3 regions of the Azospirillum sp. Marseille-Q6669 genome follow, and region 3 is predicted to be linked to each of the others. Evidence: predicted binding sites of a transcription regulator. Region 3 holds the regulator's gene; each other region holds the start of a gene.
What was found. The regulator PhoB, encoded in region 3, activates phosphate uptake and scavenging genes when phosphate is short. The targets are predictions, from matches to a motif close to TNTCATAAAACTGTCA.
Positions count from the first base shown of each region.

Region 1: the regulator PhoB is predicted to act here: its motif matches at 5,040-5,055, upstream of ugpB (sn-glycerol-3-phosphate ABC transporter substrate-binding protein UgpB).
Region 2: the regulator PhoB is predicted to act here: its motif matches at 1,903-1,918, upstream of ACWPXE_RS08775 (Na/Pi cotransporter family protein).

Region 1 covers NZ_CBCOOP010000003.1:398,602-405,317, forward strand. Annotated here, with positions in the region: gene ACWPXE_RS19235 (MgtC/SapB family protein) at 357-830, shown strand; gene ACWPXE_RS19240 (multidrug effflux MFS transporter) at 814-1,998, opposite strand; gene ACWPXE_RS19245 (M48 family metallopeptidase) at 2,062-2,880, opposite strand; gene ACWPXE_RS19250 (ATP-binding protein) at 3,079-4,209, shown strand; gene ACWPXE_RS19255 (hypothetical protein) at 4,417-4,809, shown strand; gene ugpB (sn-glycerol-3-phosphate ABC transporter substrate-binding protein UgpB) at 5,124-6,461, shown strand; gene ugpA (sn-glycerol-3-phosphate ABC transporter permease UgpA) at 6,692-6,716, shown strand, end outside.
Region 2 covers NZ_CBCOOP010000001.1:1,987,782-1,994,497, reverse strand. Annotated here, with positions in the region: gene ACWPXE_RS08780 (NAD-dependent epimerase/dehydratase family protein) at 1-140, shown strand, start outside; gene ACWPXE_RS08775 (Na/Pi cotransporter family protein) at 157-1,815, opposite strand; gene ACWPXE_RS08770 (DMT family transporter) at 1,981-2,880, opposite strand; gene ACWPXE_RS08765 (LysR substrate-binding domain-containing protein) at 2,997-3,860, shown strand; gene ACWPXE_RS08760 (HNH endonuclease family protein) at 3,980-4,765, shown strand; gene ACWPXE_RS08755 (diguanylate cyclase domain-containing protein) at 4,910-6,595, shown strand.
Region 3 covers NZ_CBCOOP010000005.1:183,782-190,497, reverse strand. Annotated here, with positions in the region: gene ACWPXE_RS26190 (PstS family phosphate ABC transporter substrate-binding protein) at 1-785, shown strand, start outside; gene pstC (phosphate ABC transporter permease subunit PstC) at 878-2,260, shown strand; gene pstA (phosphate ABC transporter permease PstA) at 2,253-3,551, shown strand; gene pstB (phosphate ABC transporter ATP-binding protein PstB) at 3,589-4,374, shown strand; gene phoU (phosphate signaling complex protein PhoU) at 4,434-5,234, shown strand; gene phoB (phosphate regulon transcriptional regulator PhoB) at 5,266-5,970, shown strand; gene ACWPXE_RS26160 (hypothetical protein) at 6,168-6,425, opposite strand; gene ACWPXE_RS26155 (DsrE family protein) at 6,431-6,716, opposite strand, start outside.

The DNA.
Region 1 (6,716 bases), on a different contig from region 3:
AAGAAAAGACGGTCAGGCGCTCAGGCCGCCCATACTGGACTGCCGTGTTGCCTTGCGGGGAAGGACCGGACTGGACAGAACCGGAAAGAGTCGGAGACGGGTGAGCCGGCGCCCACCCACAACAACATGAACCATCGTAACCTCCAAGACGCCGCCTTGCTTAAGGGACGGTCGGGGATCACGCGTTACGTCGTTGCATAACCACATCTCGAAAAGGACGAGGGGCGGGCCAGCGGCACGTGCGCTTGCGAGTTGCGGTTACATAGATCGAACGAGCCGCCTTTTAAAGTGAAAAATGCGGCCGGGCGCAAAAAAGTAGCAAGCGTTACGCAAAGGTAAAAATAAGGAGGAATAACATGGACTTGAGTACGGCCATTCCGGCCTGGGACATGGCGGCCCGGCTGGCCGCGGCGGCGGTTTGCGGCGCGGCGCTGGGACTCGACCGCGAGGTCCGGGGCAAGGCGGCGGGGCTGCGCACCCACACGTTGGTGGCCATCAGCGCGGCGGTGACAACCCTGGTTGCGCTGGAGCTTTACTGGGGCATGGCCGGGAAGGGGACCGGCGGGGGCGACATGGACCCCACCCGCGTCATCCAGGGCATCGCCCAGGCCATCGGCTTCATCAGCGCTGGGGTGATGTTCCGCGCCGGGACGACGGTGCGCGGGGCGACCACCGCGGCGGTGATCTGGATGGCCGGCGCGCTGGGCATCGCCTGCGGGGCCGGATTCTACGTGCTGGCGGGGATGGCGCTGGCGCTCTGCCTTGCCGTGACGATCGTCTTCTCCTACGTCCTGCGCTGGATTCCCGACTCGGTCAAGTCCGAGGACTGACCAGAAGCCGGTGGGCCAGCGCGCCGCCCAGCGCGACCAGCCCGATGGCCGTCATCATGGGAAGCTGGCTGTCCGCGTGGGTGTGCCCGAGCACCACGCCGACCAGCGCCGCCACCGTCATCTGCACGAAGCCGACCAGCGAGGAGGCCAGCCCGGCCATCATCGGGTAGGGGCCAACCGCCCCGGCCATGGCGTTGGGCAGGGTCAGCCCGGCGCCCAGCAGGAAGAGGAAGACCGGGGCGATGACCGCCGCCAGATGCAGCACCCCGCCCAGCGCCAGCGCCACCCCGAGCAGCCCGCCGGCCAGCGAAACCGCCGTGCCGGTGCGGATCATCCGCGGCCCGCCCAGCCGCGCGCTCAGCCGCCCGGCGAGGAAGGACCCCACCGCGTAACCCAGCACCACCGCGCCGAAGCTTGCCCCGAACTGCGCGGGCGTCAGGTGCAGCCGCCCGATCAGGACGAAGCTGGACCCGGAAATGAAGGCGAAGATGCCGCTGTAGGCGAAGGCCACCGTCAACATCTGCCCGACGAAGCCGCGGTCGCGCAGCAGCAGCGCGTAGTTGGCGAACAACCGGCCGGGCTGGAGCGCCGTCTCGTCGCGGTTGGCGTTGGTTTCCCCCATCAGAGCCCAGGTGGCGGCCAGGATCAGGGCGGCGAAGCCGGTCAGCAGCAGGAAGTTGCTCCGCCAGCCGAACCACTCCGTCAGGACGCCGCCGAGGATGGGGCCGGCGGCGGGGGCCAGCGTCATGGCCATTGCCATGTAGGCCAGCACGGTGGCGGCCCGGTCGCGCCCGAAGACGTCGCGCACCACGGCCCGCGCCACCACCGGGCCGCAGCAGGCGCCGAGCGCCTGGAAGAAGCGGGCGACGATCAGGGTTTCGATGTCGTCGGTCAGTGCGCAGGCGGCACTCGCCACCAGATAGATGAGGATGCCGCCGAGCAGGGCGGGCCGCCGCCCGAACCGGTCCGACACCGGCCCGTAGACGAGCTGCGACACCGCGAAGCCGGCAAGGAAGACCGAGAGGGTCAACTGCACCGTGGCGATGTCCGTGTCGAACACGGTGACCAGCGTCGGCAGGGACGGCAGGTAGAGGTCGGTGGACAGCGGGCCGAAGGCGACGAGCGCCGTCAGCAGCACGCGGACGGTCAGGGAATCGGGACGGGGCATGGAGGGAGTCGGGCCGGGAACGATGGGGGAGGCGCACTCTAGCAGAGGCTCGGCGCGACCCCGTCACGGCGTTTCGGCATGACCGTCATTTGCAGGTGAAACCATTTCCGTCCCCTCGCCGCTGCCCTCGCCATAACGAAGCAGCCGCGTGCCGTTGGCCTTCAGCCAGAGGCGGGGCGTGCGCACGTCGCCGGTCAGCTGCGCGCACAGCGTCCAGAAGCGCTGGGAATGGTTCATCTCGCGCAGATGCGCCACCTCGTGCCCCACCACGTAATCCAGCACGGACTCCGGCGTCAGGATCAGCCGCCATGAGAAGGAGAGGCGCCCGGTGGCCGAGCAGCTTCCCCAACGGCTCTTGGTGTCGCGCACGGTGACGGCGGCGACCCGCGCGCCGATCAGTGCCGCCTTGGTGCGCGACCGCTCGGCCAGCTCGCGCCGCGCCTCCGCCATCAGGAAGTCACGCACCCGGCGGGCGACATGCTCCGCCCGGCCGCCGACCAGGATCGCGCCGTCCTCGCGCCGGGTCGCCCCGCGCAGGTCCGGGCTGTGCCGGATGATGTGGTCGATCCCCAGATAGGGCACCACCGCCCCGTCGGCGAAGGGAAGCTGCGGCGGCAGGGCGGCCAGCCGCGCCCGGACCCAGCCGTCGTGCCGCCCGACGAAGCGCAGCGCCTCGGCTTCCGGGACGCCCACCGGGATCACCACTTGGATCAGCCCGCGTCCGGCGTCCACCCGCAGGGTCATCCGGCGGGCGCGGGCGCTTTCCCGCAGCTCCAGCGGCACGGGCAGGCCGGCGACCGCCAGGGCGCGCGGGGCCTTGGGGCGTGGAGCCTGGGTTTTGGCCTGGGTTTTGGAGGGGTGGGATTTGCGGCGGAAAAGCATACCTGACTTATAGCCCGCGCGGCCGGCTTGGGCCAATGGGGGCGTTGTCCTTCACATTCAAACGGAATTTGTCCCAAGTGAGTTTTGCATGTGATATTTGACTCCGATGCCCAAGTGGCCAGATAAGTGTGCTGTAATCTCAGTTTTTGCGGTGAAGTTGTGGTCGAGTATACCAGAAAGAACTCAACCGAAGGTCATATGACTGATCGTGCGATCTGGCTTGAGGCTCTGGTCTCCGCCAACGGCGCCGCTCACGCTCTGCTTGGGCTGGACGCGCGGCTTCTCGTGGTCAACCAGGCTTTTGCCGCGGCCTTCAGCCGGCTGCCGGAGGAGGTGGACGGCAAGGATCTGACCGAGTTGGGCGTTCCGGCGGCCATCGTCTCCCAGGTGGAGGCGCAGGTTCGCCGTGTCGTTCTCACCGGGACTCCGGTGTCGGCCTTCGGCCTGCTGCCCCGGGGCGAAATGGTGCTGAGTCCGGTGCGCGACGCGGACGGGGTCGTGACCGCGGTCGCCGCCATCGCCGACACCAACGCCGCCGCTCTGGCTGCCGCCCGCGCCGAGGCCGAGCGCGCGAAGGCCGAGACCGAGCGGGTCCGCCAGGAAGCCGAGACGGGACGCACCGCCATCGGGCGCTTCCTGTCGGCGGCCAGCCACGACCTGCGCCAGCCCTTCCAGGCCATGCACCTGTTCCACCATCTGCTGATGGGGCGCCTGACCGATCCCGGCGCGCGCGATCTGGGCGAGAAGCTGGAAATGTCGATCGAGGCGGCGGAAGCGCTTCTGCGCGCCCTGCTGGACGTGTCGAAGCTGGAGGCCGGGCTGGTCCGGATGCAGGTGCAGACCTTCCCCATCGACGAGACGCTGGGTCGCCTGCTCAACGAGTTCGCGCCGGAGGCCGACGCCAAGGCCCTGCGCTTCAACGTCCGCCCCGCGGACGCGGAGGTGAGCACCGACCCGGTGCTGCTGGAGCAGCTTCTGCGCCCGATCCTGTCGAACGCCCTGCGCTTCACCGAGTCGGGCGGCGTGCTGCTGGCGGCGCGGCGGCGCGGCGGGGCGCTGCGCATCGAGGTGTGGGACACCGGCCTCGGCATCGCTCCCGCCGACCAGTCGGCGATCTTCGACGACTTCCGCCAACTCGGCAACCCGAACCGCGACCGCCGGCACGGGCTGGGGCTCGGCCTCGCCATCGTCCGGCGCCTCGCGACGCTGCTGGGTTTGACGGTTTCGCTGCGCTCGGTGCCCGGCAAGGGGTCCGTCTTCGCGGTGGACGTCCCGCTGGCGGCGGCGAGCGCCGCGGAACTGCCGGTCGAGAGCAGCAGCGCGGCGTGACGGGGCGGGGAGCCGCCTTTCCTCCTTCCCACCGAACGAACAGAGAGCGCCGTCCTCGCTTGCGCTTGCCGACCCGTCCATCGGCGCCGCGCCGGGCGTCGATGGAGCGCGCATACTTCCTCTGAAGGCCGGGGCCGTTCACGGCCCGCCGGCCCCGGCGTCATGGTCTGGGTGCGCCACGGGCGTGGCCTGGGATCGGAGGGAAGCATGCATCGCAAAGCAGGGTGCCGGCTGGCCGGTTGTCTGGCGGGGATGACGATGGCCGTCTTCGTCGTCCTGCCCGCCGCCGCGCAGACGACGAGCCTGGACTGGGACCAGCGCGGCTGTGTCTTCGGTCCCCGGCCCGGCCTGGACCGGCTGGTGCCCGGCTACAACCCCGGTGCGCAGCCCTACTACTGCCCGCCGCCCGCCGCGCTGTATCCCGCGCCGCCGGTCGCGGCCCCGACGGCGTCGCTCTATCTGTCGGCGCCGAGCCGGTCCTACTGCCTGCTGCGCTCCTCCGGCCTGATGGGGGACAGCCTGTCGCAGATGGCCGGGTCCCTGTGCCGGGACGACTCCGCGCTGTGGGCACTCGCCCAAACATGGCACCCCGAGAGATGACGTAAAGGTGATAGTCCGTACTGATACGTACGGCTGATTGACAGCCTCCCCCTCTGTCCTTAAGGCTTGCAAAAAAGAAACACACATGCGGGGAGGAAAATCATCAATGTCGGCGCAACATCCGCCACCGCCTTAAGTCCCGTTCCATGCCTTACGCAGGATCAACGTTGCAACCGCCAGGAGCGGATGCGGCGCGCCCCTGCGCGCGTGTTCCGGACACGTCACCAAATCTTCACAAGACCGTCGCGGGACCGCAACCCGCGCCCTGCATGTCAGCACATCACGCAATCGATTGGTTCCAGGGAGAGACCACCATGCTGACCCGCCGCAAGCTCGCCGTCTCGACGGCCGCCTTCGCGCTCGCCGCCGGTTTCACCGGCGCCGCTTACGCCCAGCAGAAAACCGTCGTCGAATTCTGGCATGGCCTGCCCCAGCCGCTCGGGGGCCAGCTCGAGCAGGTGGTGAAGGGCTTCAACGACAGCCAGGACAAGGTCCAGGTCAACCCGACCTTCAAGGGCAGCTATCCGGAGACGATGCAGGCGGCCATCGCCGCCTTCCGCGCCGGCAACGCCCCGCACGTCGTGCAGATGTTCGAGGTCGGCACCGCCACCATGCTGTCCGCCGGCCCGGCCATCAAGCCGGTGCACCAGCTGATGAGCGAGACGGGGTCGGGGCTCGACGCCGCGGCCTACATCCCGGCGGTCCGGGGCTATTACAGCTCCAAGGACGGCAAGATGATGGCCCTACCGTTCAACAGCTCCACCACCATCACCTTCTACAACAAGGACGCCTTCCAGAAGGCCGGGCTCGACCCCAACAAGCCGCCGGCGACCTGGCCGGAGGTGGCCGACGCGGCGCGCAAGCTGAAGGCGGCGGGCGTGACCTGCCCGATGACCTTCTCCTGGCCGACCTGGACGCAGTTCGAGCAGGTCGGCGCACTCCACGACAAGCCCTTCGCGTCGGAGGCCAACGGCTTCGGTGGGCTGAACGCCACGCTGAAGATCAACGACCCGTTCTTCGTGAAGCATCTCCAGACGCTGATCGACCTGCAGAAGGAAGGCGCGCTGCGTTACGGCGGCCGCGACAACGCCGCGGACTCGCTGTTCCCGTCGGGCGAATGCGCGATGATCCAGGCCTCGTCCGGCCTGCGCGGGCGCATCGTCAAGGAGGCCAAATTCAATTGGGGCGCCGCTCCGCTGCCCTACTGGCCGGACGCCATTTCCTCGCCGAAGAACTCGATCATCGGCGGCGCCGCCTTCTGGGTGATGACCTCGCCCAAGCGCACCGCTGACGAGTACAAGGCCGTCGCCGCCTTCTTCAGCTACCTCGCCCGCCCGGAGGTGGACGCCAAGTGGCACATGGACACCGGCTACGTCCCGGTGACGCTGCAGGGCTTCGAGATGGCGAAGAAGGAGGGCTTCTACGACAAGAACCCCGGCGCCGAGGTGCCGGCGGAGCAGTTGACCCGCACCGCCACCACGGAGAACACCATGGGGCTGCGGCTGGGCAACCTGCCGGAAATCCGCAACATCATCCAGGAGGAGATGGAGCGGGCGTTCCAGGGCCAGCAGACCGCCCAGCAGGCGCTGGACAACGCGGTGAAGCGCGGCGACACGGTCCTGCGCAACTTCGAGCGCGCCAACAAGAACTGAGCAACACGGGCCAAAACCCGACGTCATATCCCCTCTCCCCCCTGGGGAGAGGGTTAAGGGTGAGGGGGTTGCGCTTTTGCCGGACGTGCCGGAAACGCGCAACCCCCTCACCGGCTCTCAGCGGATGCCCATAGGCATCCGCCTGACGCCGTCAGCGCTGGCCATAGGCCAGCGCGAGAGGCCCTTCGGGCTGCCCTCTCGCCAGAGGGGAGAGGGTTGAAAGGGATTCCATGCAACGTCGCGTGATTTTCGACA
Region 2 (6,716 bases), on a different contig from region 3:
TGCACCAGCCGGCGCGGGCGGGCGATATCCGCGTGTCCATCGGCGACCCGGCCCGGCTGCGCGCCACCTTCGGCGAAGGCTGCCGGTTCGGCCTGCTGCAGGGGCTGAGCGCGACCCTGACCGGGGAGATGCCGCGGTAAACCTGCGGCCCTCTCCTTAGACGTCGCGGCTTTCCAACCGGGGCAGCCCGACGACCTTCAGGCGGCTTTCGCGGAGTTCGCCCACCTGATCGAGGATCGGCAGGGCGACCGCGGCGACGTGGGCGTTGATGCGCTTCAGGTCGCGCAGGATGTCCAGCACCAGGGCGCTGGTCTCGATGCTGGCGGCGTCGCCGCGGCGCACGCGGTCGAGGTGGCGGGCGGTGGCGGTGCGCTCCAGCGCCCGCACCGCATCCTTGCCGGCGATGAGCTGCCGGGCCAGCCGCCGATCCTCGCCGATCAGGATGCCGAGCGCCGTGCGCAGGTTCTCCACCGTGCGGCGGTGCAGTTCCTCCACCTCCCGGAAATCCTCCGGCGCGAAATGCAGGTGGTGGCGGATGCGCTTGGCGGCCAGATCCATCAGGCTTTTGTCGATGATGTCGCCGATGTGCTCCAGGTTGATCGCAAAAGCCATCAGGTCGTCGACCCGCCGAGTCTCCTCGGCGTCGAGGTGACGGCGCCCCAGCTTGGCGAGGTAGAGCTTCAGCGCGGTGTGCAGCCGGTCCACCCGGTCGTCAGCGCGGCTGACCTCGGCGATCGGGCGTTCGTCGTTCTGGCGCAGGGCGGTCAGGCTGCGGCGCAGCATGTCCTCCACCAGATCGCCCAACCGCAGAGTTTCGCGCACGGCGCCCGCGATGGCGACGGTGGGCGTTTCCAGCGCCGATTCGTCGAGATGCCGGGGCGTCGCCGCGTCCTCGCCCGCGTCCTCCGGCTCGGGCAGAAGCCTTTCGGTCAGCCGGGCGAGCGGCGTCACCAGCGGGAGGAAGAGCAGGGCCAGCGCCGCGTTGAACGCGACATGCGCGCTGACCACCGCCGTCAGCGGGGCCATGCCGGCCAGGAAGGACGCCGCTGGCGGCACCAGCGGCAGGGCGAGGAGCGCCCCGGTCACCCGGACCAGCAGGTTGCCCAGCGGCACCCGCCGCGCCACCGCGCCGTCCGCCGACGTCGCCAGCACCGCCGGCACGGCGCCGCCGAGATTGGCGCCCAGGACCAGCGCGACCGCCGTCTCGGTCCCGATCACCCCCGCGCTGGCCAGGGATCCCGCCAACATCACCGTGGCGAGGCTGGAATGCACCGCCGCGGTCAGCGCCGCCGCGACGATCAGGGCGAACAGCGGCTCGCCGCCCAGCGCCTCCAGCATCGCCTGGACCAGCGCCGATTCCCGGACCGGCAGGGTGGCCGCACCGAGCAGCTTCAGGGCGAGCAGCATCAGCCCGATGCCGACCAGAATGCGGGCCAGCGCCCGCCGCCCGCGATGCTCGCCGCCCAGCGCGTGCAGCGCCCCGCCGAACAGAAGCAGGCAGGGCGACAGCCAGTGCAGGTCGACGGCGAGCAGCCGGGCGACGAGACTCGTCCCGACATCAGCTCCCAGCATCACCGCCAGCGCCATGGAGGTGGTCATGAAACCCTGCCCGGCCATCGAGGCGGTCATCAGCGCGGTGGCCGTGCTGCTCTGCACCGCGATGGTGGCGGCGACTCCGGCCAGGAAGGCGGCCAGCCGATTGCGCGTGCCGTAGCCGACCCAGCGGCGGACCGCCGCCCCACCCCACCGGAAGACGCCCGTCCGCACCAGCCGCAGCGCCCACAGCAGCAGCGCCACGGCGCCGAGGATGTCGATCAGGACCAGGGTGGGCGAGATGGCGGCGGTCGTGATGGCGGGCCTCCCGGCGTGTGGGCCTCAACAGCAGGACGATGGAGAGTGGGGCGTCATGAAAACGTAACAATCGCAGGGCGCAACCTGATCCCCCGCGAAAGACGTATCCCTTTTGCCGGGATGCGACCCTTACCCCCGAGTCACCAACCGGATGCCCAGCGCCACCGGCAGAATGCCCAGCAGGTCCCAAGGCTGCACCGTTTCACCCAGCAGCGCCCAGCCGAACAGCATGCCGAGCGGCGGCATCAGGAAGTGATAAGCGCTGGCCTCCGTGGCGCTCGTCCGCTGCAGCAGGCGGAACCACAGCAGGTAGCCGCCGATCGACACCACCAGCGCCTGATAGACCAGCGACCCGGCGAAGCCGGCGGTCAGCCGGATCGACCCCGCGTCCTCCAGCAGCAGCCCGAGGGGCAGCAGCGCCAGCCCCGCCGTCAGCACCTGCACGCCGGTTCCGGCGAGCAGGCCCGTCCGCGGCGCCAGCCGCTTGAACAGCAGCGTTCCCGCCGACAGCGCCACCAGCGCGCCGACCGCCAGCACGATGCCCAGCGGCGCGTCCGTCCCGCTGCCCAGCCGCCCGCGAACCACCAGCGCCACCCCGGCCACTCCCAGCACCAGCCCCAGCGCCTTGCGCCGGTTCATTGACTCGCCCAGCAGCAGGGCGGCCAGCGCCGCGGTCAGCACCGGGTTGGCGCTGACGATCAGCGCCGTCAGGCCGGAGGACACGTAGATCATGCCGCTGTAGCTCAGCCCCAGATAGAGCGCGTGGTTGAGCAGGCCGAGCAGCGCCAGCAGGCCGAGCGTCCTTCCGGCCATCCCCCGATACTCACCCCGCCACGCCGCGACGGCGGCGAGCAGCGCCCCGGCGATCAGGAAACGGAAGGCCAGCAGCAGCAACGGCGGGCAGTCGGCCAAGCCGATCTTCCCCGCGGCGAAGGCCGAACTCCAGGCGAGGCAGAAGGGCACGACCAGGACGAGCGGCGCCGCCCGCGGGTCGGTCAGGGGTAAGGGGTGCGTGGCGGCGTGTGTCATGGCCGGTCCTCTCCCATGCGGAATGGTGCGCGTTAGGGAGAGGATGACGCGGAGCCTTTCCATTTGGAAATTGGATGATATCATTCATTGCATTCGAAACCTGAATGGTTGGTCCGATGCGCGAGATGGATCTGGGGCTGCTGCGCACCTTCGTCTCCGTGGTGGACGCCGGCGGCTTCACGCGAGCCGGCGAGCGGGTGCACAAGACGCAATCGACGGTCAGCCAGCAGATCCGCCGGCTGGAGGAGCAGGTCGGCCTGCCGCTCCTCGACCGCAACAGCCGCGCCGTCGCGCTGACCGACGACGGCGAGCGGCTGCTCGGCTACGCCCGCCGCCTGCTGGCGCTGAACGACGAGGCGAACGCCGTGCTGTCCGGGCGCCCGGCGGCGGAGGTGGTGCGGCTGGGCGTGCCGGAGGATTACGCGGTGGAGCGGTTGCCCCGCCTGCTCGCCGACTTCGCGCGGGCGAACCGGCGGCTGCGGCTGGACGTGCGCTGCGACCTGTCGGTGCGGCTGCGCGCGGACGTGGAGTGCGGCGACCTCGACATCGCCCTGGTCAAGCAAGAACCCGGCCGCCCCGGCGCATTGCGCGCGTGGCGGGAGCCGCTCTGCTGGGTTGGCCCGGCGGCGGAGGATCTGCACCGCGAGGACCCGCTGCCGTTGGTGCTGTTCCCCCAGGGCTGCGTCTACCGCAACCGCGCGGTGCATGAGTTGGAGCGCGCCGGGCGGCGCTGGCGGGTGGCCTACTCCAGCCCCAATCACGCCGGGGTGCGCGCCGCGGTGTCCGGCGGGCTGGGCGTCAGCGTGCTTCCCCACAGCGCCCTGCCTGCCGGAGCGCGCTTCCTGGGCGTGGCGGACGGCTTGCCCGCGCTGCCGGAGACGGAACTGGCGCTGCTGACCGGAGGCGCGGCGCGGGGTGGCGGGGTGGAGATGGTCACCGGTCTGCTGATGGAGAGCCTTCCGGAGCCGGTGTGGGCGTGACGGGGCTGCCCGGCACGACCACTCCTCTCGCACCGTTGCGCCACGTCCCCAAAGCGCCATAGAACAGCCCAGGAACCATATCCAGGTATGGCGAAGAACAGGGTTGAGGGACCAGGGGCATGGCGCGACGGAGGAGCGGAGCACCGCGGGGCGGCCGGAGGGGCCGTCCGCTGACGCTGGGCGGGCTGGTCGCCGTTCTGCTGGTGCTGGCCGCGGTCTATGCGGCGGAGCGCTTCCACCTCGTCCCGCCCGGCACGCTGGATTCCATCTTCGGGGAGGAGAAGACCCAGCGCCAACGGCCCATCCCCCGTCCCGTCCCTGACACCAGCATCGACTACGCCGCGGTCGCCGCCCAGCTCGACCGCATCCGGGTGGAGGAGGAGCGCCGCCGCGGCTATGTGCGGGACGAGTGGCCGCACTGGCTGACCATCGACTCCAAATGCCTGAACACGCGCGAGCAGGTGCTGATCCGCGATTCCGCAAAGCCGGCGAAGCTGTCGGCCAACGGCTGTTCGGTGCTGTCCGGCGTGTGGAACGATCCCTACACCGGCGAAACCTTCACCGAACCGAAGCAGGTGGACATCGACCACCGCGTGCCGCTGGAGGAGACCTACGCCAGCGGCGGCTACGACTGGCCGCGGGAGAAGCGCGCCGCCTACGCCAACGACCTGAGCGACCCGCTAACCCTCGTCACCGTCTCGGCCGCGGCCAACCGCGCCAAGGGCTCGAAGGGGCCGGAGGACTGGCTGCCGCCGCGCGAGGAGTACATCTGCGCCTATGTGGCGGGCTGGATCGCCGTGAAGGCGCGCTGGGAGCTGACCATGGACGAGCGGGAGCGCGTCACCGTCGGCAACATCCTGTCCGACTGCCGCCGCACCGCCGTGGGGAACCGGCCGGCCCGCTGACCGGCCTTTCCAAGAATTCCATGCGCCGGTATGCGCAGCGTTCCCTGATGTCGCTTTTGAAACTTGGCTGAACTTGATAGAACCTTCGTATGCGGTCTTCCTGACGGAACGGCGGCGGGGTGTCGAAGGGAGCGGCCGGGCGTCATGGCGAGGGAACGCGGTCTGCGGACGACGGTGGCTCTGACCGGCGCCGTTCTGGTCCTTGGCGTCTCCGTCGTGCTGGCGGCGCTGACCGGCCTGCGCTCCCGCGAGCGGATCGAGAGCGAGATCGGGCACTCGCTCGCGGAGGCCGCCCACAACATGGCCGACCGGCTGGACCGCTCCATGTGGTCGCGGGCCAGCGAAATCGGCATGCTGGCCAAGCTCGGCATTACCCCCGCCATCGACGATCCGGTCCGGCTGCGCTGGCTGCTGGAGCAATTCCAGGAGTTCTTCCCGACCGTCTCCTGGATGGGCGTGACCGACACCAAGGGCAAGGTTCTGGCCGCGACCGGCGGCTTGCTGGACGGCGTGGACATTTCCAAGCGCCCGGTCTTCCAGAACGGACAGAAAACGCAGTTCGTCGGCGACGTGCACGACGCGGTGATGCTGGCCTTCCTGCTGCCGAACCCGACGGGCGAGGCCATGAAGTTCGTGGACATCTCCACCCCCGTGCACAACGAGCGGGGCGAGGTCGTCGGCGTGCTGGCCACGCATCTGAGCTGGGAATGGACGCGCGAGATCCGCCGTTCCCTGATGGACACCATGCGGGGCCGCGCGGAGCTGGAGCTGATCGTGGTCGCGGCGGACCGCACGGTGCTGCTCGGCCCCCGCGAGTTGCTCGGCACTCCCCTCGACATCGAGGCGGTGCGGAGCGCGCAGAAGAACGAGAGCGGCTGGATCGTCGAACGCTGGCCGGACGGGCAGCGCTACCTGACCGGCTACGCCTACGGCAACGGCTATCTGAGCTATCCGGGTCTGGGCTGGAGCGTGGTGGCCCGCCAGCCTCTGGCCGTCGCCTACGCCCCGGCCACCGCCCAGATGGTCGAGACGGTGCTGGCCGGCGGCGCCATGGTGCTGCTGTTCAGCGTGCTCGGCTGGATGGCCGCCGGGCGGGTCACCCGGCCGCTGCGCCGCATCGCCCAGGCGGCGGAACGCATCCGCAGCGGCGAGCGCGGGGCGGAAATGCCGGTGCTGGGCGGCAGCGCCGAGATCACCTCGTTGTCGGCGACTCTGCGCGATCTCGTGGACGGGCTGATCCATCGCGACGCCGCCCTGGTCCGGCTGGAGGACATCGCCTATCAGGACCGGCTGACCGGCCTGCCGAACCGCCGCTATTTCGAGCAGTATGTGGAGGCCACGACCGCCGGGAACGGCTCCGCCGCCTTCCTCTACATCGATCTGGACGGCTTCAAGCCGGTGAACGACCGGCTGGGCCACGATGCGGGCGATCTCGTGCTGCGTCAGGTGGGGGAGCGGCTGGCCGCCTGCTTCCGCGGCGACGACGTGGTGGCCCGGCTGGGCGGCGACGAGTTCGCCGCCGTGCTGCCGCAGCGCGCCGGCGCCGAGCCGCCGGACCTGGACGGGCTGGCCCGCCGCATCATCGACGCGGTGAACGAGCCCGTCAGCGTCCAGGGCGAGGCGGTGCGGGTCGGCTGCTCCCTCGGCATCGCGCTGTGGCCCGAGGATTCTCCCGACGTGGCGGAAACCCTGCGCCGCGCCGATCAGGCGCTCTATCAGGCCAAGCGCGCGGGCCGCAACCGCGGCATCCGCTGGTCGGCCGACCTGCCGCCCGCCCCCGCCGAGAGCCAGGGCATAGCCGGCGAGGCGGCGAAGAACCCGGCGTCCTAGGCCCCGCGGCCAAGCCTCCGCCAAGCGGGGAACCGCATCCGGCGGGCGTCCGGCCAGCGGTGGGTAAGGCCGTTGCACGCTGGAGCCTCGGCCCTTTTCTGCCGTTTCATGTCCATCGGAG
Region 3 (6,716 bases):
ACGCCTCGCGCCGCATCAAGAAGTCCGAGGTCGAGCAGTGCGCCGCCAACGGCGTCGCCCAGATCACCGAGCTGAAGATCGGCTACGACGGCATCGCGCTCGCCTACTCCAAGCAGGCCCCGCACACCGACCTGACCACCCAGATCCTGTGGAAGGCCCTGGCCAAGGACGTGCCGGTCGACGGCAAGATGGTCGCCAACCCCTACAAGAAGTGGTCGGACATCGACCCGAAGCTCCCGAACAAGGAGATCGAGGTCCTCGGCCCGCCCCCGACGTCCGGCACCCGCGACAGCTTCAACGAGCTGGTGATGCTCGAAGGCTGCAAGAAGGTCGCCGAGGTCAAGACCATCGTCGCCGACGAGAAGGCCCGTGAAAAGGCTTGCATGACCATCCGCGAGGACGGCGGCTACGTCGAGGCCGGCGAGAACGACAACCTGATCGTCCAGAAGCTGACCGCCAACCCCGACGCCTTCGGCGTGTTCGGCTACAGCTTCTACGACCAGAACCGCGACAAGCTGCAGACCGCCAAGATGGACGGCGTCGATCTGTCGCCGGAAGCGGTCCAGGCCGGCAAGTACGAGCTGTCGCGCCCGCTGTTCATCTACATCAAGAACGCCCACGCCGGCGTCATCCCCGGCATCCGCGAGCTGGTCGCCGAGTTCACCTCGGAGCGCGCGATGGGCGAGGACGGCTACCTGTCCGACAAGGGTCTGATCTCCCTGCCGAAGGCGGAGCGCGACGCCGCCCGCACCTCGGCGACCAACCTGACCCCGCTCCAGCTCTGACCGGCTGACGGAACCGGCGGCTCTCCTCGGAGGGCCGCCGGTTTCCCGTTTGTGCCAGGAGCCCGTTTTCAGCCCATTTCCGGCGGTTTCGCATGCAGCTCACGGTACTGCTCATCATTCTGGCCCTGCTCACAGTGATCGGTTACCAGATGGGCCGGTCGCGTGCCGTCGCCTCCGTCGGCGGCCGCATCGTCGAGCTTCATTCGGTGCCGTCCTACCACGGCTTCTACGTCGCCCTCTGGGCGGGGCTTCCGGCCCTGCTGCTCTTCGCCTTCTGGGGGGCGTCCGAAGGCTGGCTGGTCATGCAGATGGTCCTGTCCGGCCTGCCGGACCGGCTGGTCAACGGCGACGCCCAGTCGCTCGGCCTGCTGCGCGCCGACATCCTGAACCTCGCCCACGGCGTCGCCACGGGCCGCGAGCCCGATCCGGAGGTCGTCGCCGCGGCGGAGCGCTATCTGCGGCTGCACGCGCTCGGCGACTGGAGCCTGCTGGTCATCGGCTGCTGCGTCGCCATCGGCGGCCTGCTCTACGCCCGCGGCCGGATCGACCCCGACCTGCGCGCCCGCAACCGGGTGGAACGCACGGTCAACATCGCGCTGGTTATCTGCTCGCTGGTCGCCATCCTGACCACCATCGGCATCGTGCTGTCGCTTCTGTTCGAGGCGATCCGCTTCTTCGCGGTGGTCAATCCCCTGGAGTTCCTGTTCGGCACGCACTGGAGCCCGCAGATGGCCATGCGCGCCGACCAGGTGGGCTCCAGCGGCTCCTTCGGCGCGATCCCGCTGTTCGCCGGTACGCTGCTGATCACCGGCATCGCCATGGCGGTGGCGGTTCCGGTCGGGCTGATGGCGGCCATCTTCATGTCGGAATACGCCAGCCCGGGCCTGCGCACCTGGCTGAAGCCGATCCTGGAGGTGCTGGCCGGCATCCCGACCGTGGTCTACGGCTTCTTTGCCGCCCTGACCATGGCGCCCTTCGTCCGCGACGTGGGCAACAGCCTGGGGCTGAGCGTCAGCTCGGAATCGGCGCTGGCCGCCGGCTTCGTGATGGGCGTGATGATCATCCCCTTCGTCAGCTCGCTGTCGGACGACGTCATCAACGCGGTGCCGCAGAGCTTGCGCGACGGCTCCTACGGGCTGGGCGCCACCAAGTCGGAGACGATCCGGCTGGTCGTGCTGCCCGCCGCCCTGCCGGGCATCGTCGCCGCCGTCATGCTGGCGGTCAGCCGCGCCATCGGCGAGACGATGATCGTCACCATGGCCGCCGGCCTCACCGCCAACCTGACCGCCAACCCGCTGGACGCCGTGACCACGGTGACGACGCAGATCGCCACGCTGCTGGTCGGCGACCAGGAGTTCGACAGCCCCAAGACGCTGTCGGCCTTCGGGCTGGGCCTCGTCCTGTTCGTCGTGACCCTCACCCTCAACATGGTCGCCCTCCGGGTGGTCCAGAAGTATCGAGAGAAATATGACTGACCTCGTGGAACAGGATACGCGGGCCATGTCGGTCGCCGTCACCAAGTCGCGCTACCAGAGCGAGGAGTTCTCCGCCCGCCTGCGCCGCCGCTACGCCGCGGAGCGCCGGTTCCGGATCGCCGGGATGCTCGCCGTCGGGATCGCGTCTCTGATGCTGGTGGTTCTGCTCGGCTCCATCGTCAGCAAGGGCTACACCGCCTTCTGGCAGGCGCAGATCCGGCTTGAGGTGACCCTGGACAAGCAGCAGGTCGAGGAGCGGAACTACACCGCCATCGTCCGGCAGGCGCTCTACGCCCAGGTCCCCGCGGCCACCGACCGCGCCACCCGCCGCTCGCTGAACGACCTGCTGTCCTCCGGCGCGCCGTACGAGCTGGAGGCGATGGTCAACGCCAACCCCTCCATCGTCGGCACCACGCAGACGGTCTGGGTCCGCGCCGACGACGAGATCGACCAGTTCATGAAGGGCTTCATCCGGCGCGACGTGCCGGAGAGCGAGCGCCGGCTGAACGACGTCAAGATCGGGGCCATCGACGCGCTGGTCGCCAACGGGTCGATCCGCAGCACCTTCAACACCACCCTGTTCACCGCCGGCGACAGCCGCGAACCGGAACAGGCGGGCATCCTGGGGGCCGTCGTCGGCTCCGCCCTGACGCTGGTGGTGACCATGCTGCTGTCGGTGCCGATCGGCATCGCCGCCGCGGTCTATCTGGAGGAGTTCGCGCCGAAGAACCGCTGGACCGACCTGATCGAGGTGAACATCAACAACCTCGCCGCGGTGCCCTCGATCATCTTCGGCCTGCTCGGTCTGGCGGTGTTCCTCGGCTTCTTCGGGCTGCCGCGCTCCGCCCCGCTGGTCGGCGGCCTGGTGATGGCGCTGATGACCCTGCCGGTCATCATCATCGCCTCGCGCGTCGCGCTGAAGGCGGTGCCGCCGTCGATCCGCGAGGCGGCGCTGGGCGTCGGCGCCTCGCCGCTGCAGACGGTGACGCACCATGTCCTGCCGCTGGCCCTGCCGGGCATCCTGACCGGCACCATCATCGGCATGGCCCGCGCGCTGGGCGAGACGGCGCCGCTGCTGATGATCGGCATGGTGGCCTTCATCGTGGACATCCCCGGCGGCCTGACCGACAGCGCCACGGCCATCCCGGTGCAGATCTACATGTGGGCGGACAGCCCCGAGCGGGCCTTCACGGAGCGCACCTCCGCGGCGATCCTGATCCTGCTCGCCTTCCTCATCCTGATGAACGGCTTGGCCGTCTTCCTGCGCAAGAAATTCGAGAGGCGTTGGTAACCCCATGAGCGTCCAGACCCACATCCCGGCCACGGCCATGGCTTCGCGTCCCGCCGCCGGCATCCACGGCACCAAGATGGTCGCCCGCGACGTCAAGGTGTTCTACGGGGCCAAACAGGCGCTCAAGGGCATCAACCTGGAGATCCAGGAAAACCGCGTGATGGCGCTGATCGGCCCGTCCGGCTGCGGCAAGTCGACGTTCCTGCGCTGCCTGAACCGCATGAACGACACCATCGAGAACTGCCGCGTCGAGGGGCTGATCGCGCTCGACGGCGAGGACGTCTACGGCAAGTCGATCGACGCCGTGCAGCTCCGCGCCCGCGTCGGCATGGTCTTCCAGAAGCCGAACCCGTTCCCGAAGTCGATCTACGACAACATCGCCTACGGCCCGCGCATCCACGGCATCGCCAGCCACCGCGACGAGATGGACGAGATCGTCCAGACCTCGCTGAAGCGCGCCGGGCTGTGGAACGAGGTGAAGGACCGCCTGCGCGAGCCGGGCACCGGCCTGTCCGGCGGCCAGCAGCAGCGCCTGTGCATCGCCCGCGCCATCGCCGTCAGCCCCGAGGTGATCCTGATGGACGAGCCCTGCTCGGCGCTCGACCCCATCGCGACGGCCCACATCGAGGAGTTGATCGACGAGCTGCGCGAGAACTACACGATCGTCATCGTCACCCACAACATGCAGCAGGCGGCCCGCGTCTCCCAGAAGACCGCCTTCTTCCATCTGGGCGACATGGTGGAGTGCGACGACACCGAGGAAATCTTCACCAACCCGCGGGACGAGCGCACCCAGGGCTACATCACCGGCCGCTACGGCTGATCCCCGGCCTCTGATCCCCAACAGCGCCGCCACTCCTCCCTCAGCGAAGGACGTGAAGCATGAGCAACGAACACATCGTGCGTTCCTTCGCGCACGAACTTGAGCGCCTGTCCAACCTGATCACCCAGATGGGCGGCGTCGCCGAAGCGCAGGTGGACGCCGCCGTGAAGGCGGTGGCCCGCCGCGACGTCGCGCTGGCCGCCCAGGTCATGCAGGCCGACCAGCGCATCGACGCCTACGAGCGCGATATCGACGCCGAGGCCGTGCGGCTGCTCGCCCTGCGCCAGCCGCTGGCCCAGGACCTGCGCGAGATCGTGTCGGCGCTGAAGATCGCGTCGGATCTGGAGCGGATCGGCGACTACGCCTCCAACATCGCCAAGCGCTCGCTGGCGCTGGCCCAGGTGCCGGTGGTGCGCCCGGCGGCGGCCATCCCGCGCATGGGGCGGCTGGTCGAGTCGATCATGAAGGACGTGCTGGACGCCTACATCGAGCGCGACGTCCAGCGCGCCATCGCCGCCTGGGAGCGCGACGAGGAGCTGGACGACCTCTACACCAGCCTGTTCCGCGAGGTCCTGACCTACATGATGGAGGACCCGCGCAACATCACGCCCTGCACGCACCTGCTGTTCATGGCGAAGAACCTGGAGCGGATCGGCGACCACGCCACCAACATCGCCGAGACCATCCATTATCTGGTGGTCGGGACGACGCTGCGCGCGGCGCGCCCGAAGAACGACGGCAGCAGCTTCGCCGTGGTCGAGCCGGGTGGTTCGGTCATGGATGCGGCCACGGAGGCGGTGGAACGGGGATTGCCGCGGGACGGCGGCCCGGATAACGATGGAGCGGGACATGCCGCGTGACGGCGAGACGCGCAGTGGGAGCGGGACAAGCATGAATTCGGCGCTGAAGCCGCTCGTTCTCATCGTCGAGGACGAAGCCGACATCGTGACGCTGCTGAAGTACAATCTGGAGAAGGAAGGCTTCCGCGTGAACGCCGCCACCGACGGCGAGGAAGCTCTTCTGCTGGCCGGGGAGCAGACGCCGAACATCGTCCTGCTCGACTGGATGCTGCCGCTGATGTCGGGGCTGGAGGTTTGCCGCCAGATGCGCCGCAACAGCAAGATGCGCGATATCCCGATCATCATGCTGACCGCCCGTGGCGAGGAGGCGGACCGCGTGCGCGGCCTGAACTCCGGCGCCGACGACTACATCACAAAGCCCTTCTCCCCGACCGAACTGGTCGCCCGCATGCGCGCCGTTCTGCGCCGCTCGGCCCCCGGCATGACGGACGAGACGCTGCAGTTCGCCGACGTGACCATGGATCTGGCCGCCCACCGAGTGCGCCGGAACGGTCGCGACGTGCATCTGGGGCCGACCGAGTTCCGCCTGCTGCGCCATTTCATGCAGCATCCCGGCCGCGTCTTCTCGCGCGAGCAGCTTCTCGACGTGGTGTGGGGCCACGACGTCTATGTCGAGCCGCGCACCGTCGACGTTCACATCCGCCGCCTGCGCAAGGCGATGAACGAGGAGACGGAGATGGACCTGATCCGCACCGTCCGCTCGGCGGGCTACGCGCTGGACAGCAAGTCCGTGTGAGCGGCAGGAGTTTTGGGGGGCAATAGGGTTTTCACGGATTTGGACACGGATTTCACGGATTTTTATACTCGTGCGCAGCTCGTGTCGGATCGATCAGCTTGCACGAAGCAAGTCCAAGAAAAATCCGTGTCATCCGTGCTTAAATCCCTGCAATCCGTGTGAATTTTGTTGTTCGCCGAGAATCCGAAGAGCTGCCCTCACCCCTCCAGCAGCCCCACCGCCTCCCGCAAAATCGCTACCTTCGGGCCGAAGCGCTTTGCCGGGTCGCTGTCCTCGATGAAGCCGATCATCATGCGCAGGGCGTGCGCCACCCGCGGTGCGAGATCGGGATGCGCCGTCACATGCTGCGCCAGATGGACCAGCGCGTCCCGGTAGGGGCGGCCCTCGAAGCCCTCCGCGGCGATCGCCTCGAAGCGGTTCGCCTGTTCGATCACCAGGCTGTGGTCGTCGGTCATCGCGCTCACACGAACAGGATCGCGCCGGTCTTCGGCGCGTCGTTCAGGAAGGTGACGACGCCGCCGGTCATCACCGGCACGTCGAGGCGCAACTGCACACCGGCAGGCAGGCCGAGCGCGCGCAGCCCCATTTCGCAGGCCATGACCGTGACCTTCAGCATCACGCAGGCCTCCAGCAACTCCTCGAAGCCGGCCAGTCCGTTGGCGGTGAAGGCGGCGTCGCGCTCCGCCGGGCGGCTGCCGTCGTCGGCGGGGTCCAGCCGGTGCCAGCCCGGCGCGCCGTCCGCACCC